Planctopirus limnophila DSM 3776: one gene and its partner. The protein of the gene in region 1 interacts with the protein of each later gene in a pairwise test. Links are inferred from orthologs where the notes say so. Each region holds a gene or a part of one and is shown in the gene's direction. Other genes may lie near its edges.

Region 1 (5,134 bases):
ACGTGCGGGATCAATGGCCAGAGATCGATCGATGATGTCGGCCAATTGGCGATCAACACCCGGAACTGTCCGATGTCGATTGGGTGCTGGATGTTCCCTTACAAATTGCCGGTATGCTGCCAGCCGTCCCTCAAGTGACGTTTGTTGCTTGAGCAAGCTCTCAAATTCGTCTGACCGATAAGGGGGCTCACCAACCAGCATGTGATAAAACATCGCACCCAGGGCGTAGACATCCCAACGTGCATCAGGAATGGCCTTGAGATCTGCCTGCTCGGGAGCCATGTAGAAGAGTGTCCCCAGGGCATGGCTTTGTTCTTCGACCAGTCGCGATTGTCCAAAATCGCAAAGTCTTGGTTCGAGATCCTGATCGAGCAGAATATTGGCGGGCTTCAGATCGCAATGCAGAATTCCACTGCCGTGAGCATGCACGAGCCCCCTGGCAATCTGCTTCGCCATGTGAACGGCTTCTGCCGGACGGAGTGGCCCCTCTTCCAGCAACATGGCCAATGAGCCGTTTGGCAAATACTCCATCACATAGTAAGGCGGATCATAATCCCACCCGACTTCCAGCAATCCGACAATCTGCCGGGAGGTGTAGAGAACCGCCAGCTTTTCCACTTCCCGCGAGAGAAGTGCCCAATCGATGTTTCGGCGATTGGTGTAGAACTTGATGGCGACTTGCTTGCCTGTATTGGTCTCTCTGGCCAGCCAGACCGAGCCGAACTTCCCTTCTCCGAGCTTTTCGAGAATCCGAAAACCCGGTACTGCAGCAGGAGCGATCAACGCCTGAGCATCGATGAGTTGTTCACTCAACCAGCAGCTTTTCTGAAGCAGTTCTGAATTCTGTACAAGAGTCTCACCCAACTCCTCCTCGTTAACAGGTAGCGCGGAAGTTTTGCTCAAGTGATTCTCGTCAGACGGTGCGGTCGTCGAATCTGATCGAGGCGCTGAAGTTCCTTCTGATTGATTCGACATGTGATTCCATCCACAAGAAATCTCAATGACTGATCAGATTGACCGAACACCAATTGAGCGCTCAGGAATTTGTTGGTTCCCACTCAAGACTCGTTCTTCAAGCACTGATTGAAGTCCACGTTTCTGCCATCAGGATGAATGCCTGAAATCACGTCTCTTCAGCCTGACATTCTGGCTTTCTAAAGAAAAGCCTCAGCGATGGCTTTGGTGAATCTGCCCCAGCCATCAGGCTCTCATTTTCTCTCCGCAGCAGGTCAATGGAACATTCGCTTTTTGAGCTGCTGAGTTAATTGTGACGAAAGTCCCGACATGGTATCCTTTTAGGTTCATTGAAGCAGTGTATTCAACTCTTCTGCAGGATTCCATAACCAAATATCCTGCATGGGGTTACGACGACACTGAAAGCGCCGGACAGAGTTCGGCATCACTGTGCTCATTTCAGGAGTGTTTGCATTGTCAAACGGGGACGTGCCGTCGGCCAGTTTTACGCCGCAACCGGATCGAATTCTCCCAGTGGCTATCGAGGGAGAAATGCGAACCAGCTATGTCACTTACGCGATGAGCGTGATCATTAGCCGGGCACTTCCTGATGCGCGTGATGGACTCAAGCCCTCTCAGCGCCGCATTCTTGTGGCCATGAACGATTTGAATCTGGGGCCAAACTCCGGGCGAGTCAAATGCGCAAAAATCTGTGGTGATACGAGCGGCAACTATCACCCCCACGGCGATGGCTCCATCTACCCGACACTGGTTCGTCTGGCACAGAACTGGAACATGCGGGAAACGCTGATCGATAAGCAGGGGAACTTTGGTTCGCTGGCTGGTCTGCCACCTGCCGCCATGCGATACACTGAAGCCAGGCTCTCAGCTGTGGCCTCCGAGATGCTGGACGACCTGAAGCGAGACACCGTGGACTATGTGCTGACATACGATCAGCGCAACCGCGAACCAGTGGTGCTTCCTTCGAGATTTCCGAACCTGCTGGTGAATGGTTCCAGCGGTATTGCAGTGGGTATGGCCACGAGCATTCCACCACATAATCTGGCTGAGGTTTCTCAGGCCGTCATTCGCCTGCTCGAAGACCCTGAGACTTCCATTGATGAACTGATGGAAGTTCTCCCTGGCCCGGATTTCCCCACAGGAGGGATCATCTGTGGCAGGTACGGCATTCGTCAGGGATATCTGACAGGCCGCAGCACGTTGACACTCCGGGCAAAAACCCGCTTTCTCACAGAGAAAAACACCGACATTATTGAAGTGACCGAGATCCCTTATCTCGAAACCCGCGACCGTATTCGAGAGAAACTCGAACAACTCGTGCGCGACGACAAAATCAAAGGGATTTCCCGCATTGTCGATCTGACAGACCGCACCACACCGGCGTGGCAGGTTTGCCTGCATATTGTGCTCAAGCGGGATGCTGACAAAGAAGTGATTCTCAATCAGCTCTTCCAGTATTCACCGCTGCAATCGACTTTCAGCGTGATTCTCCTGGCCTTGTCGGGAAATCGTCCCAAGACGATGAACATCAAGGAACTCATTGGAGAATTCATCCGGCATCGAATCACTGTCATTCGCCGCAAAACCGAATTTCAACTGGCAGAAGCCCGCAAGCGTAAGCACACCATCGAAGGCTTGCTCATTGCCCAGTTGAACATCGACGAAGTCATCCAGACGATTCGATCTTCAGGCTCCCGGGCTGAAGCGAAAGAACGATTGCAAGCGATACTTGTTCCATCCGCCATGGTCGCCCGTGCTCTGGGCGATGCCGGTTTTATGGAATTCCAGTCTGAACAGGGAGTGCGTGAAACCTATTCACTCTCCGCCAACCAGACGGAAGCCATTGTGTCGATGCAGCTGGGCTCGCTCGCCAATCTGGAGCAGGAGAAGCTGCGCGGTGAACACCAAAGGCTGATCGAAGACATTTTCGGCTATCTCCATCTGCTGAGTGATGAAGCTCATATTCGAGCTGTCATTCGTGAGGAAATGCAGAAACTTGGCGACAAGTACGGCAACGCCCGCCGGACAGAGATCTCTGAAGATGAACTCAGCGACGTCGATAAGGAAGATCTCATCCCGGAAGAGATGATGGTCGTCACGTTGTCCCAGCGCGGGTACATCAAACGTCTGCCAATTCACACTTACCAGGCGCAGAATCGCGGTGGACGCGGAATCATGGGCGCGAAAGCCGATGATGAAGACGCCATCCAGGATCTTTTCATTTCCAGCACCCACGACTGGCTGCTGTTCTTTACGGATAAAGGACGCGTATTCTGGCAGAAAGTCTACGATCTGCCCCTGCAGAGCCGCACAAGTAAAGGCCGCGCTCTGGTCAACCTGCTTTCGCTTCAGGAAGGTGAGCAGGTCGCCACATGTGTCAATACGCGCACGTTTGAAGAAAATCGTTATCTCGTCATGGCTACCCGGGCAGGGATTGTCAAAAAGACCTCGCTGGATGCTTACAAACGTCCCACCAAGGGGGGGATCATTGCCATCAACCTGAAGGATGGGGATGCACTGATCGAGGCCCGCATTCTATCGGCTCAGGAAGATATTCTTCTGTCCACAGCCAACGGGATGGCCATCCGGTTTTCTCAGGCAGATGCCCGGGCCATGGGTCGCAACACGAGTGGCGTTCGCGGTATCAAACTCCGAAAAGACGACGAAGTAATCGGGATGGTTGTCGCTGACCCGGCGATGACTCTCCTGACGATGTGCGAAAAAGGCTACGGAAAGAGAACTCCGTTCGGCTTCATCGAATCAGCTCCCGTCGTCGAAGACGTGATCCCCGGAGAAGATGGCGTTGTGGCCGACGAAGAGATCGCCGAAGCCTTGCCCGAAGAGACCGATACTGAAGAGGCAGCTGGCGAAGAGGGCGACGAATCAAGCTCTTCATCCCGTTCCTACAGGCGTCAACGACGTGGCGGTCTGGGTGTCCGGGATATTCGAGTCATCCCACGCAATGGGAAAGTGGTCAAGATTCTGGCAGTCCAGGAGGGTGACCACGTGCTGATCGTGACAGCGGGCGGCAAGATTCAACGTGTGCGAGCAGCGGAAATCAGCGAAATCGGTCGTAACACACAGGGAGTGCGAGTTATTAAGCTGACTGAAGGCGATCGCGTCGCGTCGATGGCACGCATTCCCGCCGATCTCTGCCAGGAAACAATCGAGGAGAAGCTTGATATCGAGCCGAAAGCACAGGTCGAAGACATACCCGCAGATCAGGCCAACCCTCCCGAAACGTCTACTCTCGGAGATGAACAAACAACTGATTCCGGCGAATAGTCTCTAGCGGTTGGGGCTGCGTTCTGCTTCGAGTTTCCAGTCATTCAGGATAGTTGAAACCTCATGAAAGCAACTTGGTCGCGGCGTCATGTGCTGGGGCTGGAAGATCTTTCCGCAGCCGAGATTACCACCATTCTCGATGAAGCGGCCCGTTTTAAAGAGATGGCCCGTCATGGAGAAGCACGGCATTCCCTGCTGAAAGGAGTGACGATCTGTAACCTCTTTTTTGAGCCATCCACACGCACGAAAACAAGTTTCAACCTGGCAGCGCGTCGGCTCGGTGCCGATACCGTAGACTTTACCGCAGCAGCGAGCAGTCTCTCGAAGGGCGAAACCTTCATTGACACGGCTCGAAACATCGAGGCCATGGGTGTTGACCACATGGTGGTTCGCCACAGCACTTCAGGCACACCATTTTTGCTGACCAAACATCTTGGTACTGGTGTGGTCAATGCCGGTGATGGCACTCACGAACACCCGACACAAGGTCTGCTGGATCTATTCACAATTCGTGAACAGCGGGGCCGTATCGAAGGTTTAACGGTCGCACTGGTGGGAGATATCCTGCACAGTCGAGTGGCCCGATCGAACATCTGGGGGCTGAAAAAACTCGGTGCTAAAGTCATCGTTTGCGGCCCAGCCACCTTGATCCCGGCTGAAATTCGGCAACTCGGAGTCGAAGTAAGTTATCGGCTCGATGAGATTCTGGAACAGACGGACGTAATCAATCTGTTACGAATTCAATTCGAAAGACAGCGTGGCGCGTTTTTTCCTTCGATTTATGAATATGCCCAGTTCTATGGGATGACATCTGAGCGAATTGCCCGCGCGAAGAGTGATGTTCTCATACTCGCACCTGGCCCCATCAACCGTG
Region 2 (4,797 bases), 2.4 Mb from region 1 along the record:
GAAGTCGACTCACCATCGTCTCGAACAGTTTCGTGGAGAGGTACTCTCTAGATTCTGCAGGAGTCGCGTCGTCAATTAGTAAGAAGATTCGAGCTGTTCGCGTTCGAGATTGTATCGCTCCATAGCCTGAATCTGGTTGTATAACCTCGTTTCAGGGCCAGCGGGGAAATACTGGACATCGTCTTCGAGATAATAGGCTGAAGGCAATGTCTGTCCGCCGACAGTGGTCTGGAAGCAGCCCGACATCGAGGCTGAAGCCGACAGCACCATCAGGGCGACTGACATCCGCCATCCGGTCGATTGCATTCCGTTCATGATCTCTTCCTGGCCACAGGCGAAAATGGGGCCGCCCCGGGCGACCAATTCGACAATTCTGACAATCGATCTGGAAAGCATGGAATGTTCCATCTCTCCTGGCCTTCCAATCATCGGCGCCTGTTGGCCAGAAACTTCGCCACAATCCGCATAACCCGTCAAATTCTTACGGTCGGTCGATTGATGAAAGGCAGTTTTCGTCAGTTCGCACCTCGGAAAATCAAAGGCTGGCATATTCCGCCGATGATTCCCCAATCGCCTGCCTGAAGACTCAGACTCGACTTGAAACAGCCATTTTGCCACGCAGACCAAAGGGCTCAGTCACCCTTTTCATACCCAGCGATCTGTCAGGCTGAGAGATCTTGATTTTCCAGCACTTGCTTCATGTCGTAAACTATTTTGAATAAATATGTTACGAATGTTAGAGTTGTCTTCTGAAGTCTCTTGACCATAGCGAAGAATCCTGCGACTCGGAGTGTCAATTTTTCCTCGATTCTGGTACGATCTAAGTGACCTTAAGCCCTTGGCGCGAGAAGGATTGAGCCAGGGCACAAGAGAGCAACACACAGCCGGGAGTGACCGTTGTCCGACGCCGCCGCGACGCCTGCCCCTTCGACGAGTGAGTACAGTGAAAAGAACATTCGAGCCTTGGAAGGGATTGAAGGGATTCGTCTTCGCCCCGACATGTACATTGGCGATCGAGGCTCCCGTGGATTGCATCACCTCGTGTTCGAAGTGGTCGATAACTCAATCGACGAGGCTGTGGCCGGCTATGCCACCTGGGTCTCCGTGAAGATCAACGTCGATGGCAGTGTGTCGATCATCGACGATGGCCGCGGGATTCCTGTCGGAGCGATGGCCGATCAGGGTGGGAAGTCGGCACTCGAGATTGTCCTCACCAAGATTCATGCCGGTGGGAAGTTTGACCGTCAGGGTGGCTACAAGACCGGAACTGGCGGCCTGCACGGCGTCGGCATCACAGCGGTCAATGCCCTCAGTGAGTGGCTTTCAGCCGAGATCCGTCGTGAAGGCCATGTCTGGACCATGGATTTTGCACGCGGCACCCGCACGACCGAATTGACCAAACTCGGCCTGGCCGATGTCACCGGCACCAAGATTACCTTCAAGCCCGATTCCACCATCTTTACCGAGAGCAAGTTCGTTTTTGATGTCCTTGCCAAGCGGTTGCAGGAACTGGCATTCCTCAATGCAGGGATACATATTCGCCTTGCGGACGAGCGAACAGAACAGTCCGAAGAGTTTCATTACCCCGATGGATTGCGAGAGTTCGTCAAACATCTGAACCGCACCGAAACGACTTTGTACGCTGATATTCTTTCGATTGAAGGAGAAATCGAGGGCGTCAAGGTCATGGTCTGCCTGCAGCACAACGATGGCTTCAGCGAAACCGTGCGGGCATTCGCCAACAACATTTACAACATGGAAGGTGGAACTCACCTTTCGGGCTTCCGCTCGGCACTCACACGCGCCATCAACAACTATGGCAAGCGCGAAAACCTGTTCAAAGATATCGACACCACTGGTGATGACTTCCGCGAAGGTTTGGTGTGCGTGATTGCCGTCCGCGTGCCGCACCCTCAATTCGAAGGTCAAACCAAGACCAAGCTTTCGAATGGGGAAGTGGAAGGGATTGTCAACTCGATTGTCTTTGAAGGTCTCACCAAGTTCTTCGAAGAGAATCCAGGGATTGCGAAGAAGATTTGCCAGAAGGGTGCGATGGCGGCTGAAGCCCGCGAAGCTGCCCGCAAGTCCCGCGAGATGGTACGCCGCAAAGGGGCTTTGACTTCTGGTGGACTGCCCGAAAAGCTGCGTGATTGCCGCAGCCGAGAACTTGACATCACCGAACTGTACCTCGTCGAAGGTGATTCAGCTGGTGGTTCTGCAGATACTGGCCGCGACTCCAATACACAGGCCATTCTGCCACTGCGCGGTAAGATCCTGAACGTCGAGAAGGCCCAGCTCGTCAAGATTCTCGACAATGCCGAAATTGCCAACCTGTTCAAAGCCGTCGGCATTCCACCGATGGCTGAATTGGAAGATGTCACTAAACGGCGGTACGGCAAGATCATTCTGATGACCGACGCCGACGTCGATGGCAGCCATATCCGGACGCTGCTGCTCACGTTTCTGTTCCGTCACATGCGGGCTCTTGTGGAGCATGGCTGCATCTACATTGCCCAGCCGCCTCTTTATCGAGTCATTCAGAAAAACAAGACTCGTTATGTGCAGACGCATGACATGATGATGACGGAGCTTATCGAACTCGGGATGAACGGCACCCGGCTCGTTGACCCGAATGATGGATTCACGTTTGAGGGCGAATCACTCCGGCACGTCGTGAATCTGATGCGGCGACTGGCTGAACCTGTCGAGCTTCTCGAACGACGGGGAATTTCTCTGAAATCTCTCGAACCGCTGCTCAATGCGAGCTTTAAGCTCCCGCAGTATCGGGTCACGATTACACGAACCGACCACTGGTTCCACACACGCGAAGATGTTGAGGCATTCCTGCAATCAGAAGCGGCTCGTCGCGGCAGCGAACTGAATATGGCGAACAGTGATGCACAGCCTGTTGCCGCTGATACAGCCAAGCCCGTCGAAGGTGCTGCTCAACTGACAGACCTTCACGAGATCCGCACGCTGAACGACGTGCTCTCCGATCTCAGGGGGATTGGAATTCAATTCCGGCATCTTATTCCGGCTGGGATGCGTGATGGGGAACTGGTTTTCCCCTTCCGGATCGAACAAGAGAAGTCTGTTCTTAAGCTCCAAAGTCTCCGTGAGCTTCTCGAAAAGCTCAGAGCACTCGGTGAAGATGGTCTGACAGTCACCCGCTTTAAGGGACTGGGCGAAATGGATCCCGAAGAACTTTGGGAAACCAGTATGCAACCCACCGCTCGGACGCTTCTGCAGGTTCGTATGGACGATGCCGCAGCAGCTGACGAAATGTTCCGCGTCCTGATGGGCGACCAGGTGGAACCTCGCCGGGAATTCATCGAAAAGCATGCGCTGGATGTGAAAGATCTCGACATTTAACCCTTGTCACACGAACTTCAGTCACATGGGTTCCAGACATACAGATTCCAGGTTTGAACAGCGCTTTGCGTGCCATGCTTGCGGCTCTGGGCAAGCATGTCTTCGCTTCAACACATCGCTGTTAGTTCGTAGGAAACGTCTGAGAGCGAAAATGGCTTTGATTTAAACAACTCGTCGTTTCAAATTGTGTTCTATTTCAGTCCCTTGTGTTGATCATCCAATCGACGGCAGGAAGAAAAGCGAGATCATGGAGACTCCTCGAACGACTTTCGAAGGTCCTCGCCCCATTCCCTTTCAAGCCCCTCAAGGCGATCTGGCGATCCTTTCAGGTACTGCCAATCCATTGCTGGCGCAGCATGTGGCCACGGCTCTGGGAGTCAGTCTGACTCCTTGCCGGGCTCATATTTTCAGTGAGGGAAATGTCTTTGTCCGCATTAAGGAAAATGTCCGGGGGAAAGATGCCTACATCATTCAAGGGTGTCATTTTCCGGTCAACGACAACTTCATGGAGTTGCTCTTCTGGATTGACGCACTGAGGCGGGCCAGCGCTCAGAACATCACGGCTGTGATTCCTTTTTTCAGTTATGCACAAGGCGATAAAAAGGACGAACCTCGCGTTTCCATCAGGGCTCGCGTTTGTGCTGACGCCATTGAAGCGGCTGGTGCCGATCGTGTTCTGACCATGGATTTACACAGCCCGCAGATTCAGGGGTTCTTTCGTGTTCCTGTTGATCATCTTTATGGTCGGCAGGTACTGGCTGAACATGTCCGCAGGCTGCAGATTCCAGATCTCGTGGTGTGCAGCCCGGATGTGGGCTTCGCGAAGGGAGCAGCAGCTTACGCTAATCTGCTGGGGACTCCAGTGGTCATCGGTAACAAACAGCGGACAGACCACTCCGAAACGGTGGAAGTGCTGGAAGTGATTGGTGATGTCAAGGATCGTAATGTGCTGCTCGTTGACGATCTGACAATCACGGGCCGCTCTTTGATCGCAATGGCTGAGACGTTAAAGAAGCGGGGTGCCCGAGATGTTTATGCCGCTGTGACTCACGCAGTCCTTTCGAAAGGGGCCAGTGAGCGGATTGCACAAAGTCAGATCAAGTTGATGTTCGTGACGGATACCATCGAGAACTCGTTCGATCCGCTTCCGCCGAATGTTCAGGTGGTGACAGTCGCCCCACTGTTCGCAGAAGCCATTCGCTCCATCCACGAGCGCACCAGCATCAGTATGCTCTTTCCGGATGGACGTCCCATTTGCCCCTGAAAACATCCCCGCGTGTTAAGAGCGCTTTATGTGCCATGCTTGCAGCTCGGAGCAAGCATGCTTGACTGGCCCTCAACACACCATTGAATTCTGGGCGCAGTTCGCCGGCGATCTTCATGAGCCCCAAAAAGCTGGAATAAGCTCCACGATGTCACATTGAC

What was found.
Region 2: the proteins of gyrA (region 1) and PLIM_RS02360 interact in binary tests that used the Escherichia coli proteins (3 or more experiments, as listed by UniProt). The link is inferred for Planctopirus limnophila DSM 3776 from one-to-one orthologs.

Annotation. Positions count from the first base shown.
Region 1 is NC_014148.1:2,925,440-2,930,573, forward strand. What follows is about bases 1,067-4,460. They hold gyrA (DNA gyrase subunit A), read left to right. Parts: upstream 1,067-1,443; coding sequence 1,444-4,260; downstream 4,261-4,460. Other genes in these bases: PLIM_RS11690 (aspartate carbamoyltransferase catalytic subunit), read left to right, coding at 4,324-4,460. Also shown: PLIM_RS11680 (serine/threonine protein kinase), read right to left, coding at 1-975; more of PLIM_RS11690, read left to right, coding at 4,461-5,134. UniProt on the Escherichia coli protein: A type II topoisomerase that negatively supercoils closed circular double-stranded (ds) DNA in an ATP-dependent manner to maintain chromosomes in an underwound state.
Region 2 is NC_014148.1:560,135-564,931, forward strand. What follows is about bases 578-3,634. They hold PLIM_RS02360 (DNA gyrase subunit B), read left to right. Parts: upstream 578-897; coding sequence 898-3,372; downstream 3,373-3,634. Other genes in these bases: PLIM_RS02365 (ribose-phosphate diphosphokinase), read left to right, coding at 3,620-3,634. In the rest of the region: PLIM_RS02355 (hypothetical protein), read right to left, coding at 76-396; more of PLIM_RS02365, read left to right, coding at 3,635-4,636. UniProt on the Escherichia coli protein: DNA gyrase negatively supercoils closed circular double-stranded DNA in an ATP-dependent manner to maintain chromosomes in an underwound state.